DNA from 3 places in the Nocardia higoensis genome. Region 2 is predicted to be linked to each of the others. Evidence: riboswitches for the same ligand, from Rfam matches in the RefSeq annotation. Region 2 holds a riboswitch; each other region holds the start of a gene.
What was found. A riboswitch is a leader RNA that binds a small molecule or an ion and turns the genes downstream of it on or off. The one in region 2 is predicted to bind cobalamin.
Positions count from the first base shown of each region.

Region 1: another riboswitch for cobalamin. It lies ahead of IU449_RS03220 (FecCD family ABC transporter permease); the one in region 2 lies ahead of IU449_RS14700 (CbtB domain-containing protein).
Region 3: another riboswitch for cobalamin. It lies ahead of IU449_RS18465 (ABC transporter substrate-binding protein); the one in region 2 lies ahead of IU449_RS14700 (CbtB domain-containing protein).

Region 1 covers NZ_JADLQN010000001.1:714,360-724,586, reverse strand. Annotated here, with positions in the region: gene IU449_RS03230 (short-chain fatty acyl-CoA regulator family protein) at 1-1,258, opposite strand, end outside; gene metE (5-methyltetrahydropteroyltriglutamate--homocysteine S-methyltransferase) at 1,394-3,661, opposite strand; cobalamin riboswitch at 3,794-4,023, opposite strand; cobalamin riboswitch at 4,334-4,552, shown strand; gene IU449_RS03220 (FecCD family ABC transporter permease) at 4,731-5,711, shown strand; gene IU449_RS03215 (ABC transporter ATP-binding protein) at 5,711-6,481, shown strand; gene IU449_RS03210 (ABC transporter substrate-binding protein) at 6,482-7,498, shown strand; gene IU449_RS03205 (AMP-dependent synthetase/ligase) at 8,288-10,126, opposite strand.
Region 2 covers NZ_JADLQN010000002.1:129,915-140,141, reverse strand. Annotated here, with positions in the region: gene ispD (2-C-methyl-D-erythritol 4-phosphate cytidylyltransferase) at 1-146, opposite strand, end outside; gene carD (RNA polymerase-binding transcription factor CarD) at 166-654, opposite strand; gene IU449_RS14735 (hypothetical protein) at 1,052-1,690, shown strand; gene radA (DNA repair protein RadA) at 1,789-3,177, shown strand; gene IU449_RS14725 (hypothetical protein) at 3,233-3,886, opposite strand; gene IU449_RS14720 (carbonic anhydrase) at 4,010-4,633, opposite strand; gene IU449_RS14715 (A/G-specific adenine glycosylase) at 4,746-5,657, shown strand; gene IU449_RS14710 (alpha/beta fold hydrolase) at 5,845-6,639, opposite strand; gene IU449_RS14705 (antibiotic biosynthesis monooxygenase family protein) at 6,675-6,998, shown strand; cobalamin riboswitch at 7,036-7,212, shown strand; gene IU449_RS14700 (CbtB domain-containing protein) at 7,244-7,441, shown strand; gene IU449_RS14695 (CbtA family protein) at 7,432-8,241, shown strand; gene IU449_RS29045 (zinc ribbon domain-containing protein) at 8,466-8,717, opposite strand; gene IU449_RS14690 (transposase) at 8,680-9,726, opposite strand; gene IU449_RS14685 (transcriptional regulator) at 9,773-10,227, shown strand, end outside.
Region 3 covers NZ_JADLQN010000003.1:116,392-126,618, forward strand. Annotated here, with positions in the region: gene IU449_RS18435 (acyl-CoA dehydrogenase) at 1-1,239, shown strand, start outside; gene IU449_RS18440 (Rpn family recombination-promoting nuclease/putative transposase) at 1,319-1,750, shown strand; gene IU449_RS18445 (hypothetical protein) at 1,724-2,344, opposite strand; gene IU449_RS18450 (bifunctional adenosylcobinamide kinase/adenosylcobinamide-phosphate guanylyltransferase) at 2,784-4,124, opposite strand; partial or broken gene IU449_RS18455 (ABC transporter ATP-binding protein) at 4,346-5,137, opposite strand; gene IU449_RS18460 (FecCD family ABC transporter permease) at 5,134-6,159, opposite strand; gene IU449_RS18465 (ABC transporter substrate-binding protein) at 6,156-7,067, opposite strand; cobalamin riboswitch at 7,203-7,336, opposite strand; gene IU449_RS18470 (hypothetical protein) at 7,469-8,101, shown strand; gene IU449_RS18475 (DUF4185 domain-containing protein) at 8,321-9,406, shown strand; gene IU449_RS18480 (hypothetical protein) at 9,450-9,623, shown strand; gene IU449_RS18485 (IS256 family transposase) at 9,717-10,227, shown strand, end outside.

The DNA.
Region 1 (10,227 bases), on a different contig from region 2:
CCCGTGAGTAGACGAGTTTGTCGGCGAAGGTCAGGTCACAGCCGAGACCGACGGCGAAGTCGCGGGAGGGCGCGCGATAGCCCGGGCTGCGTTCTCCGGTCGTGCGTGCCAGCCACAGGTAGGTGCGGCCGTCGGGCATCTGCGCGATCTGTGTCCTGATCCGGCCCGGGGTCGCGAAGGCGTCGTGGACCACCCACAGCGGGCAGCTTCCTCCGACGCGGGAGAAGTGGAAGGCGGTGGCGGACTGGCGTTTCGAGATATTTCCCGCGCGGTCGGTGCGAACGAAGAAGAACGGCACGCCGCGCCTGCCCCGCCGCTGCAGAGTTGACAGGCGGTGACATACCGTTTCGAATCCGACCTCGAATTGAGCGGAGAGCAGATCGATGTCGTAGCGCGCTTTTTCGGCGGCTTCGAGAAATCTCCCATAGGGGAGAATGAGCGCGCCGGCGAAGTAGTTGGCGAGTCCGATACGCAAGAGGCGGCGCGACTCCGCGGGCAGGCTCGCGGTCTCGGCGAGCAATTCCTCGATCACGTCGGTCTGGGTGATGAAGGCCAGTTGGGTCGCGAGCTGGAATGCCCGCTGTCCCGCGGTGAGGCGGCGGGCGAGAGTGAGAGTGCGGGTCGCGAGGTCGTAGATCCGTTTCGGGCCCGGCTTGGCCGGATTCTCCGAGCGGATCCGCACCGCCACGTCGTGCTGGTCGCGCAACAGCCGTGCCAGTTGCAGGTCCAGGCCGCCGAGGGTGAATCCGTTGCGGTCGAAGAGCTGCTCGGCGGCGAGGTCGAGTGCGGGGATGTGGTTGCGGCGGTCGTAGAAGTAGTCGCGGACGTCTTCGTAGGGCATCGCCGCCCGAGGAGCCGCCGCCGGTCCGTCGATACCCGCGGTCAGTTGGTCGAGTTGGTCGTCGGCGGCGCGCAGCCGACGATGCTGATGGATCAGCAGCCGCGCGGCGGCGGGCGCCCGGGACAGCAGGTCGTCGAGTTCACCGCTGGTCAGCGGGCCCGCCTCGGGATTCTCGGCGAAGACCTCCTGCAGGTCCGCGAGCAGGCGCGCGTCGGTCTCCGGGGCGAAGAAGCCGACTTCGAGGTCGAAGGTCGTGGTCAACCGCATCAGCACCGGGACGGTCAGCGGCCGCTGGTCGTTCTCGAGCTGGTTGACATAGCTCACCGACAACCCGAGCATTTTTGCCAACCCGGACTGCGACAGCTTGCGCTGCTCCCGCAGGGCGCGCAGCCTGCCCCCCGCATACATCTTCTCCATCGCGACCACCTTTCCGACGAACATCTCCGGCCCGACACACCACGACCGAGTTCCTCGACGACCGGGCGGCCGACACGGTGCGAATACCGCCGTCGGCCGCCCGGTCACGAGCGCGTCACCCGGTCACGGGCATTCTCAGCGCAGCGCGGCGGCCGCGGCCACGAGGTTGCGCAGCGAGGCGACCACCTCCTCGGTGCGGCGGGTCTTGAGCCCGCAGTCGGGGTTGACCCACAACCGTTGCGGCGGGACGGCTTTCAGGGCTCGCTGCAGCGACTCGATGATCTCCTGGACGCTCGGCACGCGAGGCGAATGGATGTCGTAGACGCCGGGACCGACTCCCAGATCGAAGCCGGCGGCGTTCAGATCGTCGAGCACCTCCATATGCGAGCGCGCCGCCTCGATCGAGGTCACGTCGGCGTCCAGTCCGGCGATGGCGCCGATGATCTCGCCGAATTCCGAGTAGCACAGGTGGGTGTGGACCTGGGTGGCGTCGGAGACACCGCTGGTGGCCAGCCGGAAGGCGTGCACTGCCCAGTCGAGATAGGCGGGCTTGTCGGCCTCGCGCAACGGCAGCAGTTCGCGCAGCGCGGGTTCGTCGACCTGGATGATCCTGATGCCCGCGGCCTGCAGGTCCACCGTCTCGTCCCTGATAGCCAGCGCGATCTGACGTGCGGTGTCGGCCAGGGGCTGGTCGTCGCGCACATACGACCAGGCCAGGATGGTGACCGGTCCGGTGAGTATCCCCTTGACCGACTTGTCGGTCAGCGACTGCGCGTAGGTGCTCCACGCGACGGTCATCGGCCGCGGACGGGTGACATCGCCGTAGAGGATCGGCGGGCGCACGCAGCGGGTGCCGTAGGACTGGACCCAGCCGTTGGCGGTGGCGAAGAAGCCGTCGAGCTGCTCGGCGAAGTACTGGACCATGTCGTTGCGTTCGGGTTCACCGTGCACGAGCACGTCCAGGCCGATCTCCTCTTGCAAGGTGAGGACCGCGGCGATCTCGGCGCGCATCCGGCGCTCGTACTCGGCGGCATCGATCTTCCCGGCACGCAGTTCGGCCCTGGCGACACGGATCTGCCCAGTCTGTGGGAACGAACCGATCGTGGTGGTCGGCAACGGGGGCAGGTTCAGCCGTTGCTGCTGGGCCTGCCCACGCTGCTCGGCGGGCGCGCGCCGCGCGGCATCGGGCCCGAGGGACTCGAGCCGCGCCCGGACCGCGCCGTTGTGCAGGCGGGGGTCCTGCCGTCGGTCGGCGATCGCGGCCCGTGCCTCGGCGAGTTCGGTGGCGACGGCGTCGGCGCCTTGGCGCAGCGCGGTGGCCAGCATGCGGATCTCGGCGACCTTCTCCCCGCCGAAGGCCAGCCACGAGCGCAGCCGCGGCTCCACCTCGGGCTCCTGTTCCAGCGAGTAGGGCACGTGCAGCAGCGAGCACGACGAGGACACCGCGACGGCCGCAGCGCTGCCCAGCAGCGTCGCCAGCACCCCGAGCGCCCGGTCCGGATCTGTGCGCCAGACGTTGTAGCCGTCGACCAGGCCGGCGACCAGCAGCTTGCTCGCCAACGCCGGAAGCGACGCGACCTCCTCGACCGTGGCGCCGGAGACGAAGTCGACCCCGATGGCCTCCACCGGGGTGGCCGCCAGCGCCGCGAGAGCGGGACCGGGCTTGCCGAAGTAGGTCGCCACCAGCAGCGCGGGTCGGTCGGTGGCCCCGGCCAGCTCCCGGTAGACCGAGGTGACGAGTTCGAGTTCGGCCTCGTCGAGATCGGTCACCAGGATCGGCTCGTCGATCTGCACCCACACCGCGCCCGCCTCGGCCAGTAGGGACAGCAACCTGCGGTAGAGCGGCACGAGATCGGCGATCCGGTCCAGCGCTGCACTGCCGTCGACGGTCTTGGCCAGCTTCAGGAAGGTCACCGGGCCGACGACCACCGGCCGGGCGGGCACGCCCAGCTCCTGCGCCTCGGCCAGTTCACCGAGCAGCTTGCCCGGATCCAGCGTGAATGCGGTGTCGGCGGCGAGCTCGGGAACGAGATAGTGGTAGTTGGTGTCGAACCACTTGGTCATCTCCAGCGGGGCGATGGTGTCGGTGCCGCGCGCGGCCGCGAAGTAGCGGTCCAGGTCGTCCTCGATACCCGACACCCGTTCGGGCAGGACACCGAGCAGCACCGCGGTGTCGAGCACATGGTCGTAGTAGGAGAAGGTGCCCACCGGGACCGAATCCAGACCGGCGGCCTGCGCGACCCGTAATTGGTCGACGCGCAGCTTTTTCGCGCTCCGGTGCAGCGTCGGCGCGTCGGTGCGTCCCGCCCAGTAGGCCTCGACGGCCCGCTTGAGTTCCCGGTTCGGTCCGATTCGCGGCAGTCCCAGCACCGTCGCGCTGAACGGACTCAGAGGTTTCGACATGTCATGTGCTCCGTCGATGGCAGGGTCAGCCGCCACCTGTCCGGACGCGCACGACGACAACGCACCCGGACAAACCGAATGCGTGAGATGTCGGCGTAGCGCCCAATCCGCGAGGCGACGGCCGCTGGACACGGCGTGTCCAGCACAACCGGCAGGTCTTCGGACTCGCGGGCATCGACCACGACGGGTCGACCCGGGATCGAGCACTTCCCGGGCTGGTACTACCACGCCGTCGCTTCCCAGGCCGTGTGGCCCAGTGCTGTGTGACGGCGGTCGTTCCCGCTCACCGCTGCGGGACAGTCCCGGATTCTCACCGGGTTCCCTCTCGCCCTCCGCTCGTCACCGAGCGAGGAGCTTCGACGTCCCGCGCACACCACAGCGGCACGGGACGAACCAGCTGCGGAACCAGGATAGGCCAGCACCACTCCCCCGCCTACCGGGGTCCTCACCGAAACCGAGCCGACGCTCCGGTCGAGCACCTCGACGACGCACGGCGGGCGGGATGCCATTCGATGCAGCGGACCACCGGAACTGCCGGGATCGTCAGCTGGGCGACCGGCTCAACGGAGTACGCGCCGCCACCAGGTCCGCACGCATGCCATCACCACCTCAGCTGAACTCCGTGGGCCATATCGAACGCGTGACCGTGGCGCTGCACCATCGGCGCGAGTGTTACCGTGGCGGCGCGTCGGCTACCGCTCGGCTTCGGCCGGGCGGTTCGCAAGAGGGAATCCGGTGGAAGTCCGGAACTGCCCCGCAGCGGTGAGTGGGAACGACCGCGGTCACACAGCACTGGGTGTCCACCCGGGAAGCGACCGCTAGTAGGTGGGATCGGTTCGTCCGGTCCCGGGTCCACGAGTCCGAAGACCTGCCGGCGTGGCCGCGCCGTTCGGTGTGGTCGCTTGTCGACCCCGAGGGAGCGGTCGGCGAGGTCACGGGCTCGCTCTGCGTGCACGTCCTCGTGTGCTGTCTCGGATCGACCGGCCGGGTTCGATCCGTGAAGGTTCTGGTAGTGCGTCGATTGTCCGTGGCCACCTTGGCCGCCGCCACCCTTGTGGCGTTGCTCGCGATGTCGATTCTCGCGTTGATGTTCGGTACCGCGCCCATCCCCTGGCGCGATGCCCTCGGGTTCCTGTGGGCCGAGCTCTCCGGTGGCCCCGTGGCGGCCGCCGATATCGCCAACTACCGGATCGTGGTGGATTCCCGGCTGCCGCGTGTGCTCACCGCGGCGCTGGTGGGCGCCGGGTTGAGCGGGGTCGGGCTTATCGTGCAGGCGATGGTGCGCAACGCGCTGGCCGATCCGTACGTGCTCGGCATCTCCTCAGGAGCGTCGGTGGGCGCGGCCGCGGTCGTGCTGTTCGGCGCCTTCGGCGCGCTCGGGGTCTACGCACTGTCGACGGCGGCGTTCGCGGGCGCGCTGGCCGCGACCGTGCTCGTGTACCTGATGGCGCGCACGGCCGCGGGGCTGGTGCCGTTGCGTCTGGTGCTGACCGGCGCGGCTCTCGGATACGGATTCTCCGCTGCGACAACGGTGCTGGTGTTCCTGGCGCCGCGTGGGGACGCGGCCCGGTCGGTGATGTTCTGGCTGCTCGGCAGCCTGGCTGGCGTCACATGGAGCGCGGTTCCCTCGGTGGCCGTGGTCTGCGCGGCGGGTTCGGTGGTGATCGTGGTGTGTGCGCGACGACTGAACGCGCTGTCGATGGGCGACGAGGTCAGCGCCGCGCTGGGTATGGACGCCGCCCGGCTGAGGCTGCTGCTGTTCGTGGTCGCGGCCGCGATGACCGGCTGTTTCGTGGCGGTGTGCGGGGCCATCGGTTTCGTGGGCCTGGTGGTGCCGCACGTGGCCAGGTTGCTGGTCGGCGCCGATCACCGCAGGCTGATCGTCATCGCGCCACTGCTGGGGGCGGTGTTCCTGGTGACCGCCGATCTGCTCGCCCGCACGCTGGTCCCACCGCAGGAGTTGCCGCTCGGTGCGATCACCGCGGCGGTCGGTGTGCCGGTGTTCCTGCTGTTGATGCGCAGGCGCGGCGCGATGGTGGGTGGCCGGTGATGCGGGTCGACTACCAGGACGTGTCCGTCGAGATCGACGGCGCGCGCATCGTCGAATCGGTGACGCTCGGTATCGAGGCAGGCAGTTTCGTCGGCATCGTCGGCCCGAACGGCAGTGGCAAGTCGACCCTGCTGCGCTGCCTGTACCGGGCGTTGTCCCCGGCGTCGGGCCGGGTCCTCGTCGACGGCGACGACATCGCCGCGATCAGCATGAAGAACAATGCCCGACAGGTGGCCGCGCTGACGCAGGACACCGACATGCAGTTCGACTTCACCGCCCGCGAGGTCGTCGAGACCGGGCGGTTGCCGCATGCTGCTGCGCTGCGGTCGACGCTGCGGGAGGACGAGCGGATCTGCGCCGAGGCGATGGCGACCGCCGACGCCGGGCATCTGGCGCACCGCGGTTTCCTGTCTCTGTCCGGTGGTGAACGCCAGCGCGTCCTGATCGCCCGCGCGCTGGCGCAGCAGCCCAGGGTGCTGGTGCTCGACGAGCCGACCAATCACCTGGACGTGCACCATCAGTACAGCCTGCTGTCGGCCGCCCGCGCCCTGGGAATCACCGTGGTGGCGGCCCTGCACGACCTCAACCTCGCCGCCCAGTACTGCGACCGGCTCTTCGTGCTCAACCGCGGCCGCCTGGTGTGCTCGGGCACGCCCGCAGACGTGCTCACCCCCGGAATCGTGCGCCGCTGGTTCGCCATCGGCGGCCACATCGTCACCCATCCGAGGCTGGGCGTGCCCCAGATCATCTTCGACGAACAGGAGCAATAGATGCGGTTGACGCGCACGGGTTCGGCATTCGCGGCCGCCGTGGCACTGCTCGCCACGGTGACCGCCTGCGGTGCCGAGGTGGAACAGCCCGCCGCGGCAGGCGACGCCGCCGCGGTCACGGTAGTCAACTGTGGTACGCCGCTGACCGTGGAGGGCGTGCCCCAGCGGGTGGTTGCCAACGACACCGGCATCACCGAGATCATGTTCGCCCTCGGCCTTGCCGATCGCCTCGTGGGTTACACCAGCTATCCCGGCAAGGAACGCGACGTCGAATCCTCGCCCTGGCGCGCCGAATTCGAGTCCACCCCGGAACTCGGCCTGGCGTTCACCCGCGAAATCGTCCAGGCCGCTGCCCCCGACTTCGTCTTCGCCGGCTGGAACTACGGGTTCAAGGAGTCCACCGGCCTGACACCGGATTGGGTACGCTCCATCGGCGCGGTCCCCTACCAGCTGACCGAGGCCTGCAGGCAGCCCGGCAGCGACCGGCGCGGAGTGATGGAACCACTCGATGCGCTGTATGCGGACCTGACCAACCTCGGCAACATCTTCGGCGTCCGCGACCGCGCCGACGAACTCGTCGCCGGCTACCGCGCCCAGGTCGCCGAAGCCGCCGCGAGCGCGCCCGAAGGCCAGGAGCCCGCGCGGGTGTTCCTGTTCGACAGCGCGACACCGGAGCCGTTCACCTCCGGCCGCAGGGCGGCGCCTTCGCAGATCATCCGCGAAGCCGGTGGCGCGAACATCTTCGACGACATCGACAACTCGTGGACCAGCACGTCGTGGGAGGCCGCGGCACAACGCGATCCGCAGGCGATCGTGATCGTCGATTACGGCGCCGGGCCGGAGAACTCGGTGTCGGCGAAGATCGAGCAGCTGCGACAGCACCCGCTGATGGCGGGCACCGCCGCCGTTCGCGAGGACAACATCATCGCGCTGCCCTACGCCGCGCTGGTGGAGGGACCACGCAATCCCCAGGCGGTCGTCACCGTCGCGGAGTTCCTGCGCTCGAAGGGCTTCTGACCGATCCTCGGGCGGCGCCGTGTGCGCCGCCCTACGGGGATCTCCGCCGCATCACCGACACCGCGCCGGCGCTGCTATCGGATTCAGCACACGTGTTCACCGAAGTCTCCGGGGGTCCAGGGTCCAGTAGTTTCAGTCTCTCCGAACTCACCGAGGCGATTCGCCATAGAACTACGCCTGACTCAATCACCGTTCTTCGTCATTTCCGCAGGTCGATCCGCGTGTTCAGCGGATGTGTCCCCCCCTTCGGGCACAGATACACGGATCGTTGTGGAACGTCTTCTCCCACCCCACCGACCACGCACGCGAGCTGTGCGGCAGCGAGTTCGTTTCCTCCAGTACCTCACCAGGGCCGACAGAACTCCGATACCGGGTGGTCTCATTCATTGGACACGGGCCGCTAGAATGCAGGTTATGGAGACCCCCGGAGCGGGAGACGGCACGTCGAAAGTCACCCGGCTACCGCGTCGCCCGCGGCGCGTGACGGAAGAGGCCGGCGGGCGTCCCCACAAAACATGGCGTTCGGACGGCGGCTCCGTCTTCGACCTACCGCCGACCAAGCCCGTCCTGCGATCGGACCTGCAACGGGAGACGGGATGGTGGCCGATCGACCCCGGCTCGGGGCGGCACCCCGCCCCCAAGGGAGCCCCGGGCCGTGCCGAGTCCGATGGGAATGTCGTCGATCTCGACGCGTTACGGCGGCGGAAACGATCCGGCGAATAGACCGGCACCGGGACACCGAGGAGGGGGACGCACCGCGCAGGGCGAAGCGCCGATCCTCGGTCGGCGTCACCGATAGAGCGCGTCGATGCTGTCGGCGAGTTTGTCGACGACTATCTTGCGGCGCAGTTTCATACTCGGTGTGAGATCACCGGCCTCTACGGACAGTTCGTGGTCGATGATGTCGAATTTCTTGATCTGTTCCCAGCGATCGAGTTGGGCATTCAGGTTGTCGACGTAGGCGGCGATCACCTCGTGGATCTTCTCGTCCCGCGCGATATCGGTGAGCGGTTTGTCGGCCAGACCATGCTTTCCTGCCCATTCGGCGATGCTCTCGGCATCGAGACCGACCAGGGCGACGCAATAGGGCCGCGACTCTCCGTAGACGATCAATTCCGCCGCGTAGGGGCACATCCCCTTGAACCTGGCGGCGATCGCGGAGGGCGCGACGTATTTGCCCTGCGAGGTCTTGAACAAGTCCTTCTTGCGATCGGTGATGCGCAGGAAGCCGTCCGCGTCGATCTCGCCGATGTCGCCGGTACGGAACCAGCCGTCCGCGTCCATCGCCTCGGCGGTGGCCTCGGGGCGGTTGTGGTAGCCACTCATCACACCCGGACTGCGAATCAGGATCTCGCCGTCCTCGGCGATCTTCACCTCGGTGCCGGGGAACGGCTTGCCGACGGTTCCGAACCGGTAGGCGTCCGGGCGGTTGATGAACGACGCGGCGGCGGTCTCGGTCAGGCCGTAGCCTTCGAGCACGATGACACCGATCGCGTCGAACCACTGCGCGACATCGCGGTCCAGCGGGGCCGCTGCCGAGACGAAGTACCGCAGCCGGCCACCGAAGCGTTCACGGATTCTGGAGAGCACCAGCTTGTCGGCGACCTTGTGCTGTAAGGCGACCGGCAACGACGGATCCTGGCCGGCCTGTCGCGCGTGCGAGACCTTCAGACCGACCCCGACCGCCCAGTCGAAAAGCTTCTTCTTGATCCCGCCTTCGTCGGCCACTATGCCCTCGATACGGGCATGCGCCTTCTCGAAGATGCGCGGGGCGGCCGCCACGATGGTGGGACGCAAGATCACGAGGTTGTCGACGATCTTGTCCACCCGACCGTCGATGGCTGTGGGAAAGCCGACCAGCGGTGACAGCGCCAACATCACCTTGCCGAACGCGTGCGACAGCGGAAGCCACAGGAAGTTCAGGTCGTCGGGGCCGAGAACACGCAGGACGTCGATCGCTGCCGCGCTGTACGTCCACGCCGAATGCGGCAACCTGACGCCTTTCGGGGTGCCGGTCGTCCCCGAGGTGTACATGATGCTGCCCAAGTGCTCGGGCCGGATGCCGCGGATACGATCGGCCACCGCGTCGGGAGATTCGGCGAGCAGTCCGCGCCCGCGTTCTTCGAGATCATCGAGTGCGATCACCCAGTCTCCGTCACCCTCGCCGTCGAAGACCACCACCTGTTGCACGTCGGGCAACTCGGCGCGGCGCTCGATCAGTTTGTCGACCTGGGCCTGATCCTCGGCGACGACGACACGGCTGCCCGAGTCGGCGACGATGAACGCGACGCCCGGGGCGTTCATGGTGGGGTACACCGTGGTGGTGGCCGCGCCGGCGCACATCACGGCGAAGTCGGCGAGCACCCATTCGTACCGCGTGGACGACACGAGCGCGACCCGGTCCTCGGCCTGGATTCCGAGCGCGATCAACCCGGCGGCCAGAATGTCGACGCGCGCACCGAACTGCTTCCATGAGACGCCGACCCAGCCCTCGCCGTCAGGGAATCGGAATGCCTCCGCGTCCGGTGTGGCGGTGACGCGGTCGACCAGCATCTGGGCGACCGAAGGTGCCCGGTGCTCGATCTTGCTGAGATCGGAAAGCTCCTCGGAATTCCGGAGGAACGTCATTACTCGATTCTAAGGGAATTTCGGGCCGATCGATGCGGCGCTCGAAAAGATCGACCGGAAAGATATCGACCGGCCGGGGATCGACTGCGCGATGACGGCTC
Region 2 (10,227 bases):
GCCAGCAGACCATCCACGGCGAGTCGGACCATGGGCGTGCCGCCGACCGGAACGAACGCCTTGGGAGATTCCTCACCCAGGCGGACGCCGCGGCCGGCGGCAGGTACCAAGGCAACGACGGGAACGTCGCTGTCGGTGTTGTTCATCGATCGATCGGCGGTGGCGTCAGGACGCCGCGGCGAGGACCTCGTCGAGCAGGGTCTCGGCCTTGCCGTCGTCGGTGCCCTCGGCGAGCGCGAGCTCACCGACCAGAATCTGCCGGGCCTTGGCCAGCATGCGCTTCTCACCGGCGGAAAGACCGCGGTCCTGTTCACGACGCCACAGGTCGCGAACGACCTCGGCCACCTTGTTCACATCGCCGGAGGCGAGCTTCTCCAGGTTGGCCTTGTAGCGACGGGACCAGTTGGTCGGCTCCTCGGTGTGCGGCGCGCGTAGCACCTGGAAGACCCGATCGAGACCCTCCTGGCCCACGACGTCGCGGACGCCGACGTATTCGGCATTTTCCGCGGGAACGCGTACGGTCAGATCGCCCTGGGCGACCTTGAGGACCAGATACTCTTTTTGCTCACCCTTGATGGTGCGAGTCTCGATTGCTTCGATCAGCGCCGCTCCGTGGTGGGGGTAAACGACGGTGTCTCCGACCTTAAAAATCATGTGTCCCGTGCCCCTTTCGATGTTCACAGTTTAACATGCGACTCGATAACGGCGCGATCAACTGTGCAGGTCAGGGCCACAACGAGGACTCCGCCGGGGTTGACAGAACCTGCGCGGTGTGCATCACGTTGTGCCAGAAGGAGTTATCACCGGGCACCACCAGCACCGCCCCGCGGACGGTCCCACAGCGGTCACGCCGCAAACCCGCACGACCGGCTCAACCGTTATCCAACGGATGCCTGGGCCGCGTGTCGACACCGCCGTGTCGCCGAGGCCGTGCTTGCGGTGCCGGGCCGAGGTCGACCACCCGGCAGCACCGGCGTGGGACTCGACTACTACGCTGCCTAGTTACTACTCTCCGTAGCGGAGTGTGCCCGGTCGACATGGAGGACAAGCCGTGACTGCCCTGAACTCACGTCTGATGGTGACGGTGGCCGCATTCGCCGCAGGCGCCGCACTCGCGCTGTCCGGCTGCAGCGCGGGTCAGATCTCGCAGACCGCCAACCAGTCGGCGGCGGTCAACGGCAACCACGCCGACGTCGAGGACATCTCCCTGCGCAATGTCCACATCGTGTACCCCGGCGAGGGCTACACCAATGTGGCGGGCGGCAAGGCGCTGCTGGCGCTGTCCATCGTCAACAACAGCGGCGAGACCCCCGACGAGCTGACCAGCGTCACCACCGACCTCGGCAAGGTGACCATCACCCCGGCCGGCGGTGAGAAGACGCTGAAGATCGGTCCGCAGGAGATCGTCACCTCCGGCCCCGCGGGCAGCACCACCGCCGCGGGCGACCACGGCGGCCAGGCGAGCCCCGCCGAGCAGGGTTCCGCGGGTCAGGACGCCGCGGAGCCCGCCAAGATCGAGATCACCGGTCTCACCCAGGACATCGTCCCCGGCCTGACCTACACCGTCTCCTTCAACTTCAAGGAGAACGGCACCGTGCAGGTCGATGTCCCCGTCGACGCGGGCGTGGACACCGAGCGTCAGCAGTCGCCGCTGTCCGGTCCCGCCCCCGAGGGCGCGAGCGGCCACTGAGCGGCCGTTCCCCCGGGAACACGAACCACGAGAAAGGCTGTCGCGATCGGTGCGGCAGCCTTTCTCGTTCTGTCGGCACGGCTGCGTAAGGTGCCGGTGTGGCAAAGACCAAGGCGATCTTCCGGTGCTCGGCCTGTGCGCACGAGGTGGCCAAATGGGTGGGCAAATGCCCCGACTGCGGCGCCTGGGGCACGGTGGACGAGGTGGCCGCGATCGCCGCGGCGTCCGGGGGAGCGCCGGGCAGGCGCGCGATGCTGCCCAGCACCGCCGCGGCGCCGCTGTCGAGCATCGACTCCCAGATCACCAAGGCTCGCCCGAGCGGCGTGTCCGAACTCGATCGGGTGCTCGGCGGCGGGGTGGTGGCTGGTTCGGTCGTGCTGCTGTCCGGCGAGCCGGGCGTGGGCAAGTCGACCTTGCTGCTCGAGGTGGCCCATCGGTGGGCCCGCAGGCCGGGCGAGAAGGCCCTCTACGTCACCGCCGAGGAATCGGCGGGACAGGTCAGGCTGCGCGCCGACCGCACCGGTGCGGTGCACGAACGGGTCTACCTGGCGGCGGAATCGGATCTGTCGATCGTGCTCGGTCACGTCGAGCAGGTGCGCCCGAGCCTGCTGGTGGTCGACTCGGTGCAGACCATGCTCGCGCCCGATGCCGACGGCGTGATCGGCGGCGTCACCCAGGTCCGCGCGGTGACCGCGGCGCTGACCTCGCTGGCCAAGGCGAGCGGGATCGCGGTGCTGCTGGTCGGGCACGTCACCAAGGACGGCAATGTCGCGGGCCCGCGCACGCTCGAGCACCTGGTGGACGTGGTGCTGCAGTTCGAGGGCGACAAGAATTCCACGCTGCGAATGGTGCGCGGCATCAAGAACAGGTTCGGCAGCGCCGACGAGGTGGGTTGCTTCGAGTTGCACGAGGACGGCATCGCCTGCGTCGACGACCCGTCCGGGCTGTTCCTGCACCACCGGACCGACCCGGTCTCCGGCACCGCGGTGACCGTCGCGATGGACGGCAAGCGGCCGCTGGTGGGCGAGGTGCAGGGTCTGACAGTCAGAACCGAGATTCCCGCGCCCCGCCGCGCGGTCAGCGGGCTGGACTACAACCGCGTCGCCATGGTGCTGGCCGTGCTGCAGAGCCGGGGACGGGTGTTCCTGGGCAAGCACGACGTGTACGCCGCCACGGTGGGCGGTATGCGCCTGGTCGAGCCCTCCGCGGACCTGGCCATCGCGCTGGCCATCGCCAGCGCCGAATGCGATACCGCGCTGCCCGCGGGCTGGGTGATCCTGGGAGAGGTCGGCCTGGCGGGTGAGGTGCGCAAGGTGACCGGGGTGGCGCGCAGGCTCGCCGAGGCCCAGCGCCTCGGGTTCACCACAGCGCTGGTGCCGCCCGGGTCGGAGCAGGTCAAGGTCAAGGGAATCCGCATCCACGAGGTCGGCGACGTGCGCTCGGCGCTGCGCATCGCGGGCCTGCGTGGAACCAGATCCGAGGGGTGAGGCCGGGGGTTCGGACGATGTCGGCTCAGGCGATGTCGGCTCAGGCGATGTCGGCTCAGGCGATGTTGAACGGTTCGGCCGCGCTGCGCACCGAGCCCAACTGCGCCACGACCGTGTAGGCACCCGGCGGGACCGGCACGCGCTCCCCCGCGCACTCCGGCTGGGAGGTGGAACCGGACCAGGTGACCTGGAAGGCGGCTTGCTCGCCGCGGTCCAGCGTGCGGGTGTCCGGCTGCCCTTCCGGGTAGCAGTCGGTGCTCGTCCAGAGCCTGCGGCTGCCGTCGAGGGTCTGCACGGAGATCTGCTGGGCGGCCGATCCGAAGTCGCGCGAGCACGGCTCGGCGGAGATGTTGGTGATGACGATGCCGAACACCGGCTTCTCGCCGACGCGGTAGGTGGGCTGGGCCACGGTCACCTTGACCGCGAGCGACTGATCGGGACACTGGGCTCGCGCGGGCTGCGCCGCAACGGTCGAGGAGAGTTCGGAGGCACCGGCCGCGGCGCTGCCGGAGGGCTCCACCTTGCCGTCACCGGCCGGTGCGGCGACCGTGGTCGACGCGGCCTGGGCGCCGCCGGCGGAATCGCCGCCGCGCGCGACCATCAGCACGACCCAGATCAGTAGCGCGAGCACCACGACCAGAACCCCGACGGCGAAGACACGGCGACGCCAGTAGATCTCCGGAGGCAGCGGTCCAGTCGGTTCCAGCACGATTCAAACTTACGGCCACCGAGCGGCACGTGGTCTCATGACCTCGGCGTGTCGGCCCCCGCCGGAGCCGACACGCCACGATCGAGCCGCCGTCGAGCTGCTGTTATATCGTTTCTATCCGGTTCAGGCCAGTTCGCCGATGTTGCCGACGACACGTTGCAGCTGGATCTTGCCATCGGCCAGTTTGTAGGTGACCGCCGCGATGGCCAGTTCGCCGGTGGCGACTTTGCTGGAAATGCTCATCGAGCGCTGCATGAGCAATCGCGAGGTCTCGACGACGTGCCTGGCCTCCATCTCGTCCACGCCGGCCAGACCCTCGCGGCGGCCGAGGAGGATGGACGGGGCGACCCGCTCGACGATGCTGCGGATGAAGCCGCCGGGCACCTCGCCGCCGTCGAGGGCGTCGAGGGTGGCTTTGACCGCACCGCAGCTGTCGTGTCCGAGTACCACGATCAGCGGCACATTCAGCACGTCCACGCCGTACTCGATGGAGCCGAGCACCGAGCTGTCGATGACGTGGCCGGCCGTGCGCACCACGAACATGTCGCCGAGGCCCTGGTCGAAGATGAGCTCGGCGGCGACCCGCGAATCACCGCAGCCGAACAGAATGGCCTTGGGTTGTTGCCCCGACGCCAGCCTGGCCCGGTCGACCAGCCCTTGACTAGGATGCAGCACGTCGCCGCTGACGAATCGCTCGTTACCCTCGCGAAGAGACTTCCAGGCGCTTATCGGATTCGAGTCAGGCATACCGACCATTGTGCCTGGCCTGACCGCTACCAGCGAGTCACTTCGGTTACGGGTGGGCAAACTCGGACTGTCACAGCGGCGGTCGAGACAGTGAGGACGGGTACGGGGCGGCGTGGATCGACGGAACGGAACAGCGGGCGCCGAGACGAGCGGCATCCCGGCGGACATCCTGCTCAGCTGGTACGGCGAAACCGCTCGCGACCTGCCCTGGCGACGCCCCGGCGTGACCGCGTGGCAGATCCTGATGAGCGAGATCATGCTCCAGCAGACTCCGGTGGTGCGGGTCGAGCCGATCTGGCTGGAGTGGGTCCGGCGCTGGCCGGTGCCTTCGGCGATGGCGGCCAGTTCGCAGGCCGAGGTTCTGCGCGCGTGGGGCAAGCTGGGATACCCGCGCCGGGCACTGCGCCTACACGAATGCGCGCGCGTGCTGGCCGAGCGACACGATGACGAGGTGCCCACCGAGGTCGAGGTGCTGCTCGGGCTGCCCGGCATCGGCGACTACACCGCCCGCGCGGTGGCCTGCTTCGCTTACGGGCAGCGGGTGCCGGTGGTGGACACCAATGTCCGGCGTGTGGTGGCACGGGCGGTACACGGCCGGGCCGAGGCGGGGAATGCGGCCGCACGCGATCTGGTCGAGACCGAGGCGCTGCTGCCGCTCGCCGTCGAACCCGCGGCCCGGTTCTCGGCCGCGCTGATGGAATTGGGGGCGACCGTGTGCACGGCCCGCAGCCCCGAGTGTTCGCGCTGCCCGCTGCCGCGCTGCGCCTGGGTCGAGGCAGGCAGGCCCGCCTCGCAGGTGGTGCGCCGGACTCAGAAGTACGAGGGCACCGACCGCCAGGCCAGGGGGAGATTGCTGGACGTGCTGCGTGATGCCGCCGGACCGGTCGAGCGGGTCCGGCTGGATCTGGCCTGGACCCGCGATCCCGGTCAGCGCGCTCGAGCGCTGGACTCGCTGCTGGTCGACGGGCTCGTCGAGCAGACCGCCGACGGGTTGTTCGCGCTGGCGGGCGAAGGCGAGCGCTGAGCCGACGGGCCCGATCCCGTGGTCGGCACCACGAACCGGTTGCCGCACGCCTGGGCGATCGCCCGCTGCGCCCGGTCACCCGGATCGGCGCCCAGCGGATCAGGACGGGGTCGCGGCGCCTCGGTGTCGGCGAACCACGCGGCTCGTCGGCCGCGTGGATCGGTGACCGGTCGAACCGGTGACGAGCTCAGCGGTCGGCGAGGACGCGGCCGAGGAACCGCTCGACCTCGGACCGGTAGCGGCGCGGTTGTTCGTCGTGCACGAGATGTCCCGCGCCCTCGACCCACACGTACTCGGCGTGCGGGTTCACCTCGGCCATCCGGCGCATCTGCCCCGGCACCGTGATGGTGTGCTCGCCCTCGATCAGCAGGGTGGGTACTCGCACGGATGTCCATTCGTCCCAGAAATGGCGGCGGCCCCATTCCTCGGAGATCTCGCGGAAGGTGGCGACGGAACCGTGCAGGCGGTAGCCGTCGGGGCTGTGCTGGAAGGAGCGCAGGAAGTAGCGGCCCGCGACCTCGCCGAAGTAGTCGATCACGGCCGCGGCGTCGGGGAACGGCTGCGGCCAGGCCTCGATCATGGTCGCCCAGTTCGCGGCGGTGCGGCCGGTGAAATCGGGGCCGATGTCCTCCACGACCAGTGCGCGCACCCGCTCGGGATACCGCGCGGCGAAGACCCAGCCGTGCAGGGCGCCCATCGAATGCCCGATCACCACCATCGGTTCGGTGATCTCGGCGGTGGATTCGGCCAGGTCGGCGACGAACGCCTCGGTGGCCGGTTCGGACGGCGCGGGCCTGCCGTGACCGGCGGCGTCGAAGGTGCGCACGTGGCCGTGGTCGCGCAACCAGTCCAGGTGGCCCGACCAGGTGCGCGCGCTGCCCATCAAGCCGTGCAGCAGCAGAATCGGGGCGCCCGCGCCGCCTTCGTCGTGTAGCGGCCCCGCGCGATTCGCGGGCGCGGCCGACTTCGCCTCTGTCACCATCGACTCGATTGTGCCCCGGCCGTATTGTCGGTGGTATGGCTGTTGTGAAGATCAATGCGATCGAGGTTCCCGAGGGCGCGGGTCCCGAACTCGAGAAGCGGTTCGCCGCCCGCGCGCACGCGGTGGAGAACTCCCCGGGTTTCCTCGGGTTCCAACTGCTGCGCCCGGTCGCCGGTGACGACCGCTATTTCGTGGTCACGCAGTGGGATTCCGAGGAGTCCTTCGCCGCGTGGCGCGACGGTCCCGCGCGGACCGCGCACGCGGGCAGCGGCGACAAGAAGCCGGTCTCCACCGGCGCCTCGCTGCTGGAGTTCGAGGTCGTCCTCGACGTGCCCGCGCAGGCCGCGGCGGGCGAATGAGCACTGTCCGGGGGTGGGCGCCGTCAGCATCGTATTGACGGCGTACAACCCCGGGTGTCACAGTTCGAGGTGACCAAGCGAGGGTGAGCGGTAATCCGGTGGGAATCCGGAGCGGTCGCGCCACTGTATTCGACGTGCCGAGTCCGTCTCCGCCACCGGCGGGGGTTCTCGGGGCGGCGGGAGCCAGACACCGGCACCATCGCACAAACCCCCTTTACGGGACGCAGATCCCTCAGGAGGATCCCATGGCCATCGCGCATATCCCCGCCACCAGGGCGACCGATTCGGTCGCGACCGTGCTCGTCACGGTCGGTGTCGTTCTTCTCGCACTGCTCACCCTCTACCTGGTCGGGTTCGACCAGGGCGCGATCTCGCGCGGCGGGATGTTCCTGCACGAGCTGATGCACGACGGACGGCATCTGCTGGGTGTTCCGTGCCACTGACGGGATCGCTGAAAACTCTGTTGTTGCGTGGTCTGCTGGCCGGTGTGATCGCCGGCCTGCTGGCCGCCACGGTCGGCCATTTCGTCGGGGGACCCCACGTCGACGCCGCGATCGCGCTCGAAGAGGCGATGGCGGCATCGGAAACGGCGGCCGACGGGCACTCGCACGGGGCCGAAGCCGGTCATTCCCACGGCGACGACGCGGCGCATTCCCACGGCGACGACGCGGTGGTGAGCCGGACCGGCCAGAAGTTCGGCCAGTTCCTGGCGCTCGGCCTCTACGGACTGGCGCTCGGGGCCATCTTCGGCGCGGTGGCGCATTACGCGCGCCGCTTCACCTCGCTGTCGGGTCCCGCACTGGGAATGCTCCTCGGTGTCAGCGGCTGGGCCGCGATCGCCGCGGTGCCGTTCTTCAAGTATCCGGCGAATCCCCCCGCGGTGGGCGACCCGGACACCATCGACGACCGCACTCTGCTGTGGGTGGCGGTGGTGCTGCTCGGCATCGCCGCGGTCGGGGCAGGCCTGTACGCGTTCAGAGTGCTGGCCGGGCAGCTGTCGACGGTCCGGTTGATCGGCGGCGTGCTCGCGTTCGTCGCCGTGACGACCGTCGGCTATGTGCTGTTGCCGGGCGTGGACGAGGTGTCCGCGGACTTCCCGCCGAGCCTGCTGTGGCAGTTCCGGGTGTCCTCGCTCGCGGTGTCGGCCACTCTGTGGGCGGCGCTCGGGCTCGGATTCGCGGCACTGACCGAGTTCTCGGACCGCACGCGAACTGCCGAACGCGAGCGTGTCGCCGCGGGATGAGCCCAATCCGTTCCCACGGTTGAGGGGGCGAGGGAGTATCTCCTTCGCGACGTGAGACCCCGGCCCGTACCTACGGACCGGGGAGAGACTGCCGAAAGAGGTGGTGCGAGCCGGCGCAGGCTCGCACCACCTTTCGTTTTCGTGCCCTCCGGGCCGAGTTACGGCACCAGCGCCAACTGGCGCGACTGCGCGACCAGAGCGCCTGTCGAGTCCCATATCTCTATCTATCTCGAAGTCTTCCTCGTGTTGACGTCCTCCCGGCCGTGAACGAACGACCGGGATTCCTCCCGCGGCAGGGTGTGCCGCTCCGGTGGGTTCCTGCTTCTGCGTCGACTGCCCGCCGGATTGCTCCGTTGAGGTCTTACACCGACTCGACAGGCGTTTCCCCTCTCGGCCCGCCCGGCCGCGAGAATATTCGTTGCCGCGTTCACATCGCGGTCATGGATCGTGCCGCACACGCACGTCCACTCCCGCACGTGCAGTGGCTTCTTCTGCCCGACCACCCCACACCTCGAGCACAGGCGGGAACCAGCGATCCACCTTGGCGAAGGTTCGCCCGTACCGGGCTGCCTTCTCCTCGAGCATGGTCGTGAACGTCGACCAGCCCGCATCGTGCACCGATTTCGCCAACCGGGTACGGGCCAGACCCTTCACGCACAAGTCCTCCACGAATATCGCTTGGTTCTCGCGAATGATCCGTGTCGACTGCTTGTGCGCCCAGTCCCGCCGCGCATCCGCCACCCTGGCATGCGCGCGAGCCACCTTCAGCCGAGCTTTCGCCCGGTTCTTCGACCCCTTCTCCTTACGCGACAGTGCTTGTTGAGCCTTACGTAACCGGCGCTCGGCTCGGCGCAGGAACTTCGGCGATTCGATCGTCTTCCCGTCCGACATCACCGCGAAGGTGGTCAACCCCAGGTCGATACCCACCTCGGCGTCCAACTCCGGCAACGGCTGCTCGTCGACCTGCACGACGAACGACGCGAAGTACCGGCCCGCCGCATCAACGATGACCGTGACCGACGACGGCTCCGACGGCAGATCCCGCGACCACGCCACCCGCACCTCACCGATCTTCGGCAACCGCAACTTCCCACCCGGCGTGACCGCGAACCGGGAGTTCTTCGTAAACCGGATCGCCTGCCGATGGTCCCGGCGGGACCGGAACCGAGGCACACCGACCCGCCCACCCTTCCGCTTCCCCGTCACCGACGCGAAGAAATTCCGGTACGCGGTATTCAAGTCGGCCAGCGCCTGCTGCAACACCACCGACGACACCTCACCCAGCCACGCCCGCTCCGGGGTCGCCTTGGCCGCGGTCAACCGTTGCGACAACTCCGCGTCACCGATCCGCTCACCCCGGCCGAACGCTTCCCGCCGGGCGGCGAGGGCATCGTTGTACACCACCCGCGCGCACCCGAACGCCCGTGCCAGCGCGACCTGCTGACCGGGCGTCGGGTAGACGCGGTAGCTGTACCGAAGCTGCACGCCCCGACATTATCATGCAGACACGTCAATTATGTTCCGCTACAACATGATCCACGTTACGGCCTACGGCACGCTCGGCCTGGAAAGCCCTCCCGCGTGGGCCTTCACCACCGCCCTGAAGGCGGTGCACCAGCCCACATTGGCCCCGATCCGCGCGATCGTCCGCCGGATCCTGAGCGCGCACGAACCGTTCCCCGCGCTGGCGGTGGACGGCGAGTGGACGATGCTCGACGCCAACGCGGGCGTGGGCGTCTTCCTCGTCGGCCTGGATCCCGCATTACTGACACCGCCGGTCAACGTGTTGCGCCTGACCCTGCACCCCGGCGGTCTCGCACCTCGGATCGTCAATCTCGGCCAGTGGCGCGGGCATGTTCTGAACCGTCTCGAGCGGCAGATCACTGCTACCGGCTCCCCGGCACTGGCCGAGCTGTACTCCGAACTCGCCGCCTACCCTGTCGACAGGGGCTTCGCGCTTGCATCCGTTCCGGACGCGGACGTGCC
Region 3 (10,227 bases), on a different contig from region 2:
TTCATCACCTCCGCCGACTCCGACGACCTGTTCCCGAACATCATGCACCTGGTGCTGGCGCGTCCCGAGGGCGCGGGCCCGGGCACCAAGGGCCTGTCGCTGTTCTTCGTCCCGAAGTTCCACTTCGATCCGGAGACCGGCGCGCTGGGCGAGCGCAACGGCGTGTTCGTCACCAACGTCGAGCACAAGATGGGCCTGAAGGTCTCGGCCACCTGTGAGCTGACCTTCGGCGGCCACGGCGTTCCCGCCAAGGGCTGGCTGGTCGGCGAGGTGCACAACGGCATCGCGCAGATGTTCGAGGTCATCGAGCACGCCCGCATGATGGTCGGCACCAAGGCCATCGCCACCCTGTCCACCGGCTACCTGAACGCGCTGGACTACGCCAAGAACCGCGTGCAGGGCGCCGACCTCACCGCCAACGCCAAGGACGCCCCGCGCGTCACCATCACCCACCACCCGGACGTGCGCCGCAGCCTGGCCATGCAGAAGGCCTACGCCGAGGGCCTGCGCGCGGTGTACCTCTACACCGCCGCCCACCAGGACGCCGACGTGGCCGCCCAGGTCTCCGGCGCGGACGCCGACATGGCCGCCCGCGTCAACGACCTGCTGCTGCCCATCGTCAAGGGTGTCGGCTCCGAGCGCGCCTACCAGTACCTGACCGAGTCGCTGCAGACCTTCGGTGGTTCCGGCTTCCTGCAGGACTACCCGATCGAGCAGTACATCCGCGACGCGAAGATCGACTCCCTCTACGAGGGCACCACCGCGATCCAGGCGCAGGACTTCTTCTTCCGCAAGATCGCCCGCGACCGCGGCGTGGCCCTGGGTCACGTGGCGGGCCAGGTGCAGAAGTTCATCGACTCCGAAGCGGGCAACGGCCGCCTGAAGGCCGAGCGCAAGCTGCTGGCCACCGCCCTCGAGGACGTGCAGGCCATGGCCGCCACCCTCACCGGCCACCTGATGGGTGCCCAGGAGAACCCGCAGGAGCTCTACAAGGTCGGCCTGGGCTCGGTCCGCTTCCTGCTCTCGGTCGGCGACCTGCTGATCGGCTGGCAGCTGCTGCGCCATGCCGAGGTCGCCATCGCCGCCCAGGACAACGGCTCCGACGAGGCGTTCTACCGGGGCAAGGTCGCCACCGCGCAGTTCTTCGCCCGCAATGTGCTGCCGGAGCTGACCGCGACCCGCGCCATCCTGGCCAACCTGGACAACGACATCATGGAGCTGGACGAAGCCGCTTTCTGATGAGCGTTGCCCGCTGAGGCACAGCTGAACGAGCACGGACCGGTCCCGGAGGAGCAATCCTCCGGGACCGGTTCTTTTTGTGCTCCACGTCGATGCCGCTCGTGCCCGACACCGCGAGCACTCCGACCCGCCCCTCCGGATACCTTGCCGACTCGCCGAATACCTGGTCTCCATCTGGAACCGCTACCTCGAAGAAAACCCGCACACCCGCACACTGCCCGCCATCGTCCCGCTCGTCGTACACAGCGCTGCCCACGGCCGTGGCTGGAACACACCCACCGAACTCTCCGAGTTGATCGACCTGGATCCCGGCACCCGCGCCACCCTGGGCGATCACGTCCCCCACCTGCGACTGTTCCTCGACGACCTGACTACCGTCGACCTGGAAACCCTGCGCGAGCGTCCCCTCACCCCCGCAGCACGGCTGGTCTTCGTATTCCACAAGATCGTCCCGGGCAACACCCACCTTGGGCAGCACGACGATTCACATCGATGGCGGAACTTGTTGTGACCTCCGGGAGTGGCCCGAAGCCTCGAGAGCGCGCACCCGATCGGCGAGAGCGCGTACCGCAGGCCGCTGCCGGTGTGGACTCAGGTCGGCGACCAGCGCACCGAGGTGTCCGGCGACCCGCGTCGAATCGATCTGGTTGTCGAGCAGATCCGCCGCGCGCTCCGCGAAGCCGATCGCGTGGTCGAGATCGGCGTCGGGTTCGCGAATGTAGCTGGTGGCGAGGAGCGTGTAGCGCAGGGCGACTTCACGAGATCCATTGCCACCGTTGTTGATTGCGGCATGCAGATGCCGACGGGCGAGCCGATGCGAGCCGAGGCGGAGATAGCTGTACCCGGCTTGACCGTGCGCGTGGGTTTCGTCGAGCCAGTAGGCCCAGTCCGGGGTTTCACCGGCGGAGTCGCCGAGATCGGCGAAGGCAGCGTCGAGTGCGCGCCGAGCGGCCGAGGCAGAGCCTTCGACAGCATAGGCTTCGGCGGTGCGCAGTGCGAGTATGGCCCGCACCCGAGGGCTGCTGCCCGGATAGCCGGCCAGCGCCGTCTCCGCCAGCAGAACCGCTTCCCTGGGTCGGCCGATGTCTTTGGCCCGGCAGGACATGAACCCGAGGATATTGGCGGCCAAAGCCCTGTCTCCGGCGCTATCAGCGATTCGCAACGCGGCGCACCAGTACCGTCATCCGGTCGATTTCCTCGACCGTTACCATGTCGACGCGAGTGCCCGTTGCTCGCGCAACATCCGACTCCGAAGCAGCCGACCAGTGGTGGGCAGGCGTAATCATCGCCGCGCCGGTGAGGCTCAGGAAGACCCGCCGCTACATACCCTGAGGATCCACGAGGGCAGCTGGTGCGCGCAAGGGTTCCCTACATGTCCAGGGACCGGTCAGGCCCTGGTCCGCTGACTCGACCGGCGCGACTGCGACGGTTCCCGGATTCGATTCCCGCTCGGCGCCGACAACATTGCGCGCCGCTGCGACACACGGATCCGAACACCGAAGGCACCGCGTACACCGCGGCGACCCGGTGATTGCCGGAAACTGTCAGCGCAACGGAACGGGGATTCCCGCGACGACGAGGACCACCGACTCCGACGCGGCGGCTACCCGGCTGTTCAACGTTCCCAACAGGTCTCGGAACAACCGTCCCGAGGCGGAGGCGGGCACCACCCCGCTGCCGACTTCGTTGCTCACCGCGATCACCGGAACGTCGCAGGCGCGCCAGGCGACGACGAGGTCGTCGATGTCGGCGTGGACGGGCGCGAGATCGGCGCCCTCCCAGACCTTGTGGGCGTCGAGACGTGCGGTGAGCCAGGTGCCGAGGCAGTCGATGAGCAAGGGTTGCGTGGCCGTGGCGAGTACCGTTGTGACGTTGCCTGTTTCGAGGGTGGTCCAGGAGGCGGGGCGGCGTTCGCGGTGCACCGCGACCCGCTGGGCCCATTCGGCATCGCCGTCGCGGGTGCCGCCGGTGGCGACGTAGGTGACGGCCGCGTGCGAGCCGAGCAGGTCTTCGGCGTGCCGGGACTTGCCGGAGCGGACGCCGCCGAGGACGAGGGTGCGGTGGGCGGCCGGGCGCGGGGGCAAGCCGGCACGCACCACTTCGCCGTCGTAGCCCGGTCGGGCACCGTGCGTACGCAATCGACGCTCCAGTTCTTCTATCGGTGGATTGTGGTGGCCCAGGTGCACCGCGAGCACGTCGGTCTTCTCGGTGACCGCGGCGGCGTCACGTAGTCCGGTGAGCATGTCGCCGAATTCGGGGAGGCCGAGATGCTGATCGGACAGTTCGGATCGGTCGCCGAAGGTTTCCTCCAGGAACACCGCGTCGTAGGCCGCGTCTCGGACCGCCTCGAACCAGGAGTCGGGCCACGGGCCTGTGTCGCATGCCCACAGCACGCGCGCGCCGTCCGGGGCGGTGATGTCGTAGAGGACGCTGTCGCCGTCGTGGAACACCCGGTGCCGGGCGGGCAGGACGGTGACCTCGTAGGACCCGGCGGATATTCGGTCGCCCACGCGGACGGGGGTGAAGCGGACCTGGTCTTGCGGCCCCACCCACCGACGGCAGGCGTCGATCGCGTCGGCGGGGCCGATCACCTCCAGGTCGTGACCGGTGTCTATCCAGGATCGGAACAACAGAACCTGCGGGTCGAGATGGTCGGGGTGGGCGTGAGTGAGCAGGATGTGGCGGACATCGGCGAGGGTGCGGCCGAGGCGGACAGCGGCGCGCGGGGCTTCGGGGCCGCAGTCGAGCAGGAGGACGTCGTCGACCAGGGCGGCGGTCTGGCCGCGAATCTGGTTGCGGGCGGCGGCGTCTCGGCAGGACTCGCAGCGACAGAACGGGGACGGCCACCCGTCGGCGGCGCCCGTGCCCAGCAGGACGATTTCCATCAGGGTGACTCCGTTTCATCAGGCCGTGATCCGTCCGGCGGGATTTCGGCGGGCCGGGACTCGGTCGGCCGGAATTCGCCGGACAGGGATCCACTCGCCCGCGATTCACCGGACAGAGTTTCACCCGCCCCCGATTCACCGGATGGAGCCCTGCCCGCATGCGATTCTCGGGTGTCTCCCTGCGAGAGCTTGCCGAACAGTGTTCCAGCGGAGAAGTCAGGTGAAGGTCCGCTGCGCAGAGGCAGCACGGCCCGACCGTCGCGACGGTCGAGCACTTCGACGTGCGCTCCGTATACCTCCGCGATGCGGGCCACGGTCAGTACCTCTGGGGGCGGCCCGTCTGCGACGATGCGGCCGCGATCCAGCAGGATCAGCCGTTCGCCGTACTGCGCGGCGGAGGTGAGGTCGTGCATAGCGGCGAGGACGGTCAGCCCTTCTTCCCTGCGCAGGGCGTCGACGAGGTCGAGCACCTGCTGCTGGTGGCCGATGTCGAGGGCGCTGGTGGGTTCGTCGAGCAGCAGGACCCGCGGCTGCTGGGCGAGCGCGCGGGCCAGCACGACGCGCTGCAGTTCGCCGCCGGACAGTGCAGTGGCTGTGCGCGCGGTGAATTCCTGGAGGTCGAGGCGCGCGATCACCCGGTCCACGATCTCGCGGTCACGCAGGGTCTCGCTGCCGAATCGGGGGATGTGCGGGGTGCGGCCGAGGTGGACGAGCTCACGCACGGTGACACCCTCGGGCACCACCGGACGCTGCGGCATCAACGCGACCGCGCGGGCCGTGGCGCGGCGCGACGATCGACCGGGTCGCACCCCCGCCACCTGGATCTCGCCGGTGGCGGGCACGAGTCCGGCGAGTGCGTGCAGCAGTGTGGTCTTGCCGGAACCGTTGGGACCGACCAGTGAAACCCACGTGCCCGCGGCGACCACCAGATCCACCTCGTGCAGCACCTCGACGCCGCCGCGTTCGGCGCCGACCCGGACACAGGTCACCGCCTCGGCGCGCGCGCCGGTCATGACACCCCTCGGCTGCGTCGCAGCACGAACAGGAAGAACGGCGCGCCGACCGCCGCCGTCACGACGCCGATCGGCAGTTCGGCCGGAGCCGTGACGGTCCGGGCGAGCACATCCGCGAACACCAGGAACGCCGCGCCCGTGACCAGCGACAGCGGCAACAGCAGCCGGTGGCCAGGACCGGCGAGCAGCCGCACGGCATGCGGAACCACGATGCCGACGAACCCGATCAGACCGCCCGCCGAGACCACGGCGGCGGTGCCGAGCGTGGCGACGCCGACCAGCATCAGGCGCACTCGCGCCGGATCGATGCCGAGGCTCGCGGCTTCCACATCGCCGACCGCCATCACGTCGAGTGTGCGCCGGTGGAGTGCGATGACCACGACACTCACCACGACATAGGGCAGCACGACGAGCACTTCGGACCAGCCGTCGGTGGTCAGCCGGCCGAGCATCCAGGAGTAGACCTGGCGCAGGGTGTCGTCGTGCAGCTGCATGAAGAAGGTCTGGACGGCGTTGGCGAAGGCGGCCACCGCGACCCCGGCCAGGATCACCACCACTTCCGACCGGAGCCCGCCGACCGTGCGGCCCAGGGTGTAGGTCGCCGCGACCGCGAGCAGGCCGCCCGCGAAGGCCGCGACGGGGACACCGGCGAATCCGGCCGCGCCACCGGCGACGATCGCGAGCGTCGCCCCGAGCCCCGCGCCGCTGGAGACGCCCAGCAGGTACGGGTCGGCGAGCGGATTCCGGAAGACGCCCTGGTAGGCGGCCCCGGCCACGGCGAGCATCGCGCCGACGAGCACGCCGAGGACGGTGCGCGGCATCCGGATGTCCCAGAGGATGGCCCGCTGTCGCGTCGACAGGCCCGACTCGACATCCACGAACGGCAGTCGATCGGCCATGTCCAGCAGGACGCCGCGCGGGGTGAGCCCGGCCGGTCCCACGAGGATGCTCACGAACACGGCGACCAGCAGCGCGAGAACCGCGCCGGTCACCACCAGCGCGCGACGCCGGGTCCCGGTCAAGAGGTGGGGCGGACGGCCGGGGCGCCCGCGACTACGGCGGCGATCTCACGCACCAGATCAACGACGCGCGGTCCCCAGCGACTCGCGATGTCCTCGTCGAGGACGTGCACCCGGCCGTCGCGGACCGCGGTGAGCTCACCCCAGCCCGCGCGCTGCGCGACGACCTCCGGGGTGACTCCGCAGCACTGTCCATCGGCCAGGAAGATCACATCGGGATTCTGCTCGAGCACGTACTCCGCCGACAGCTGCGGGTAGCCGTTGCCGCCGGTGGCGATGGATCGCAGGCCGAGCATCGAGTAGATCGCGCCGAGATAGGTGTCGTCGGTGACGGTGTAGTAGGTGTTGTCGAGCTCATGGTAGTAGCGCAGCGGGGCGTCGCGGTCGGGGAGTCCGGCGACGATGCGGTCGATATCGGTGCGCATTCCGGCGACGAGTTCGGCCGCGTCGCCGACATGCCCTGTGGCAGCGCCGAGCTGTTCGATCTGGGCGTAGGTGTCGTCGAGGGTGCGCGCGGCGGGCAGGATCAGCGTCTCGACGCCGGCCCGCTCGAGCCCGGCGACCAGGTCGCCGGTGTCGGCGTTGGCCACGACGAGGTCGGGGTCGTAGCCGAGGACGGCCTCGACGTTCGGGGTGTAGCCGGACAGGTCGGTGACGGGAGCGTCGGCCGGGTGATCGGAGCGGTCGTCGACCGCGACCACCTGCTCCCCCGCACCGATCGCGTAGAGCATCTCGGTGGCGGTGGGGCTGAGCGAGACGATGGCTCGGGGGGACCCGTCCACGCTGTTCCCGCCGGTCGACGGGGCAGGCTCGGAGGCGCTGCACGCCGCGCTCAGCAGAATCAACGCGCCTGCGGCGACGAGCCGCCAGACCGTGCCCCACCGTCGTGCGCCACCGGACCGCCCAGCCATGCCGAGTAGCCGGTCCGTCTCGAATCGTCCTGCACCCGCCCGGCGGGCAGCGTGCGGCCGTCGGGAAGCAATAAGCCGCCGGTGGGAAGCGAGTGGCACGACATCCTCCGTCCATACCGTCCTTCATCCGAGGACAAGTACGCCTCCCGCGACGGCGGCCGACCTGACTCACCCGGCGAAACGCCGAGCTCACAGTTGCGGGACAGTGCCGGATTCCCACCGGCTTCACCGTGACGCCGCGGTACCCGGCCGGGTTCGGCAGGGCATTTCGCAGCGTAGTTCACCCCGGAAACCGACCGGCCTCGCCGTGCCCCGACACGTCCGAACCGGCGGACCTCAGACCGACAGACCGTCCTCGAGGCTGCACCAGAGTACTTCGGTTTCGAACATATGATCGACTGATGTACCTGGCGCACCTGCACTCGAAATACCTGCTTCCCCCGGTTCTGCTCGTCGTGTGCCAGGACGAGACCACCGAACGATGGGCAGGCGGACCCTTCGTCATCGGTCCCCGGCAATGGCCGAGCCTCGTCGCACGGCCGCTGCTGCTCGGCCCCGACAATGTCCCCGTCATCACCGACACCGCCGAAGCGATCACCGATGTCCCGCTCGCCGCCCTGTCGGCAATCACCCACGCCCACCACCCCAGCATCGGTGCGATACTGAAATCGCTGGCCGCCGCCCTGCGGGGCATCGACGACGAAGACGCCGCCATCGTCGCCGAACTCACCGAACTCGGCCTCGGCACCAGCCCGGCCGCCGACACCTGGAGGCAGATGATGTCCGTGGATCTCTCCTTCTTCCGCTCGCAGACCTCGCAGCGCATCCGCGACGAAGGGCGCGAACAGGGACGTCAAGAGGGACGTCAAGAAGGACGCGCAGAAGACATCCTGCGCATCCTCCAACACCGCCGCGTCCCCCTCACCGACAGCGACCGCCACCGCATCCGTGACTGCGCCGACGCCGACACCCTCACCCGCTGGTTCGACCGCGCACTGTCCGCCGAAACCGCCGCGGAGCTCTTCACCGACTGACCGCAAGCTGTCGGCCCCGCCGTAGTGGCGGGGCCGACAGTTCGAGCCGCGGTCGGTACCGGTTGCACATGGGGGCCAAGCGAAGCAGCGCGGTCCCTGCCGGACCGCTCGGTCTCAAGACAGACTGCGGACAACCGCCCGGCGGTTACCCCCTATCCGGTCCCGATGCGGGCACAATGACACCCGCAGACCGCGCGCTACCAGAAGGGACTCCGCCGGATGAAACGATCGCTGTCCGCACTCGCCAGGATCGGCGTGCTCACCGCCGCCTGCTGTGTCGCGCTGGGTGCGCCCGCGACAGCCGACCCCAACAACATCAACCCGATCCCGGTACTCAACGGATGGCAGGGCCTGCCGAAACTCCCCGGCCCCACCGAGGCCGTGTTCCAGATGACCGGAATGGACAGCCCCAACAAAACCCACACCGTCAACGTCCTCGGCACCGACCTCGGCATCATGTGGGACGACGGCCGCGGCGGAATGATCACCGCGTTCGGCGACACCGCCGGACTGGGCTTCCCGAACCTGCTCGCGGGCAGCATGTGGGCGTGGACATCCAACATGTTGTTCCACAGCACCACCACCGACCCGTCGGAAGGCATCTACTTCGACAGCATCACCCCCAACCCGCTGCCGAGCCCGAAGATCCCCGGCATCGAAATCAGCTTCATCCCCACCGCCGGAATCTCGGTCGGTGGCGTGCAGTACATGAGCATGATGTCGGTGCGCCACTGGGGCGATCACGGCAAGTGGGAGACCAATTTCTCCACCCTGGCCTCCTCCGGTGACGGCGGCCGGACCTGGGTGCAACTGCCCACCACCCGCCGCGCCAATGTCGACGGGCACGAGCGCTTCCAGCAGAACGCGTTTTTGAAGAACGACGGGTTCGTCTACCGCTACGGCACCCCCGCCGGCCGCGACAACCCCGGCTTCCTCTCCCGCGTCCGCGAAGCCGACATCGCCAACATCGATGCCTACGAATACTGGGACGGCGGCGCGTGGAAACCCAACGACCCCAAAGCGTCCGCGCCGATCGTCGGCAATGTCGGTGAGCTGTCGGTGCAGTGGAACGACCACCTCGGCCAATACGTCATGCTGACCACCGACCCAGCGAATTCGGTTGTGCTGCGGACAGCTCCGGCCCCTGAGGGGCCGTGGAGCGCGCCTCGCGTGCTGGTGGATGCCCGTGACCTGCCCACCGCGTACGCGCCGATGATCTTCCCGTATCAGACCGGAGACGACCTGTACTTCCTGCTCACCGTGCACAGCCAGTACAACGTGGTACTCATGCGAACACCGTTGTGACTGAACCCTTGAATCGATCATCGGCCTGTTCAAGACCGAGGTCGTGCGCCGCCATGGCCCGTTCAAGACCATCACCGATGTCGAGTACGCACTGATGGAATGGTGGCGACTGGTACAACAACGCGCGACTGCATTCCGGCTCGGCTACCTCACCCCGGCCGAGTACGAGGCCGACTACTACGCTCAACTATCGCCAGGCCGACCGGCGCTGGCCTGAAACCTGAAGCCGGTCCCTTACCCGTGACGGTTCAGTCATCGCGTGATCCTTCAAGAGACCGACCAAAGTCACGAGAAGGAAGAAGACCACGCGATGACCGATCTCCAGCCTATCGACCCGAGCGCGTTGTTGACCGAGCAATTGGCCACTGCCAGCCCTGACCTGTTGCGTGAGCTGCTCTCGACGTTCATCCACACCTTGATGAATGCCGAGGCCGACACGATCTGCGGTGCCGGCTACGGCCAACGATCCGAACAGCGGGTCAATTCCCGCAACGGCTACCGCCACCGCGACTTCGATACCCGCGTCGGCACCATCGACGTCGCGGTCCCGAAGCTCCGCACGGGCAGCTACTTTCCCGACTGGCTGCTCGAACGGCGTAAACGCGCCGAACGAGCCCTCACCAGTGTGGTGGCGACCTGCTACCTGCTCGGTGTCTCCACGCGTCGGATGGAGAAACTCGTCGAGTCCCTCGGGGTGACAAGGCTGTCGAAGTCGCAGGTATCGATCATGGCCGCCGATCTCGACGCCCAGGTCGAGGCGTTCCGCACCCGACCGCTCGATCAAGGGCCTTACACGTTCGTCGCTGCGGACGCCCTGGTGC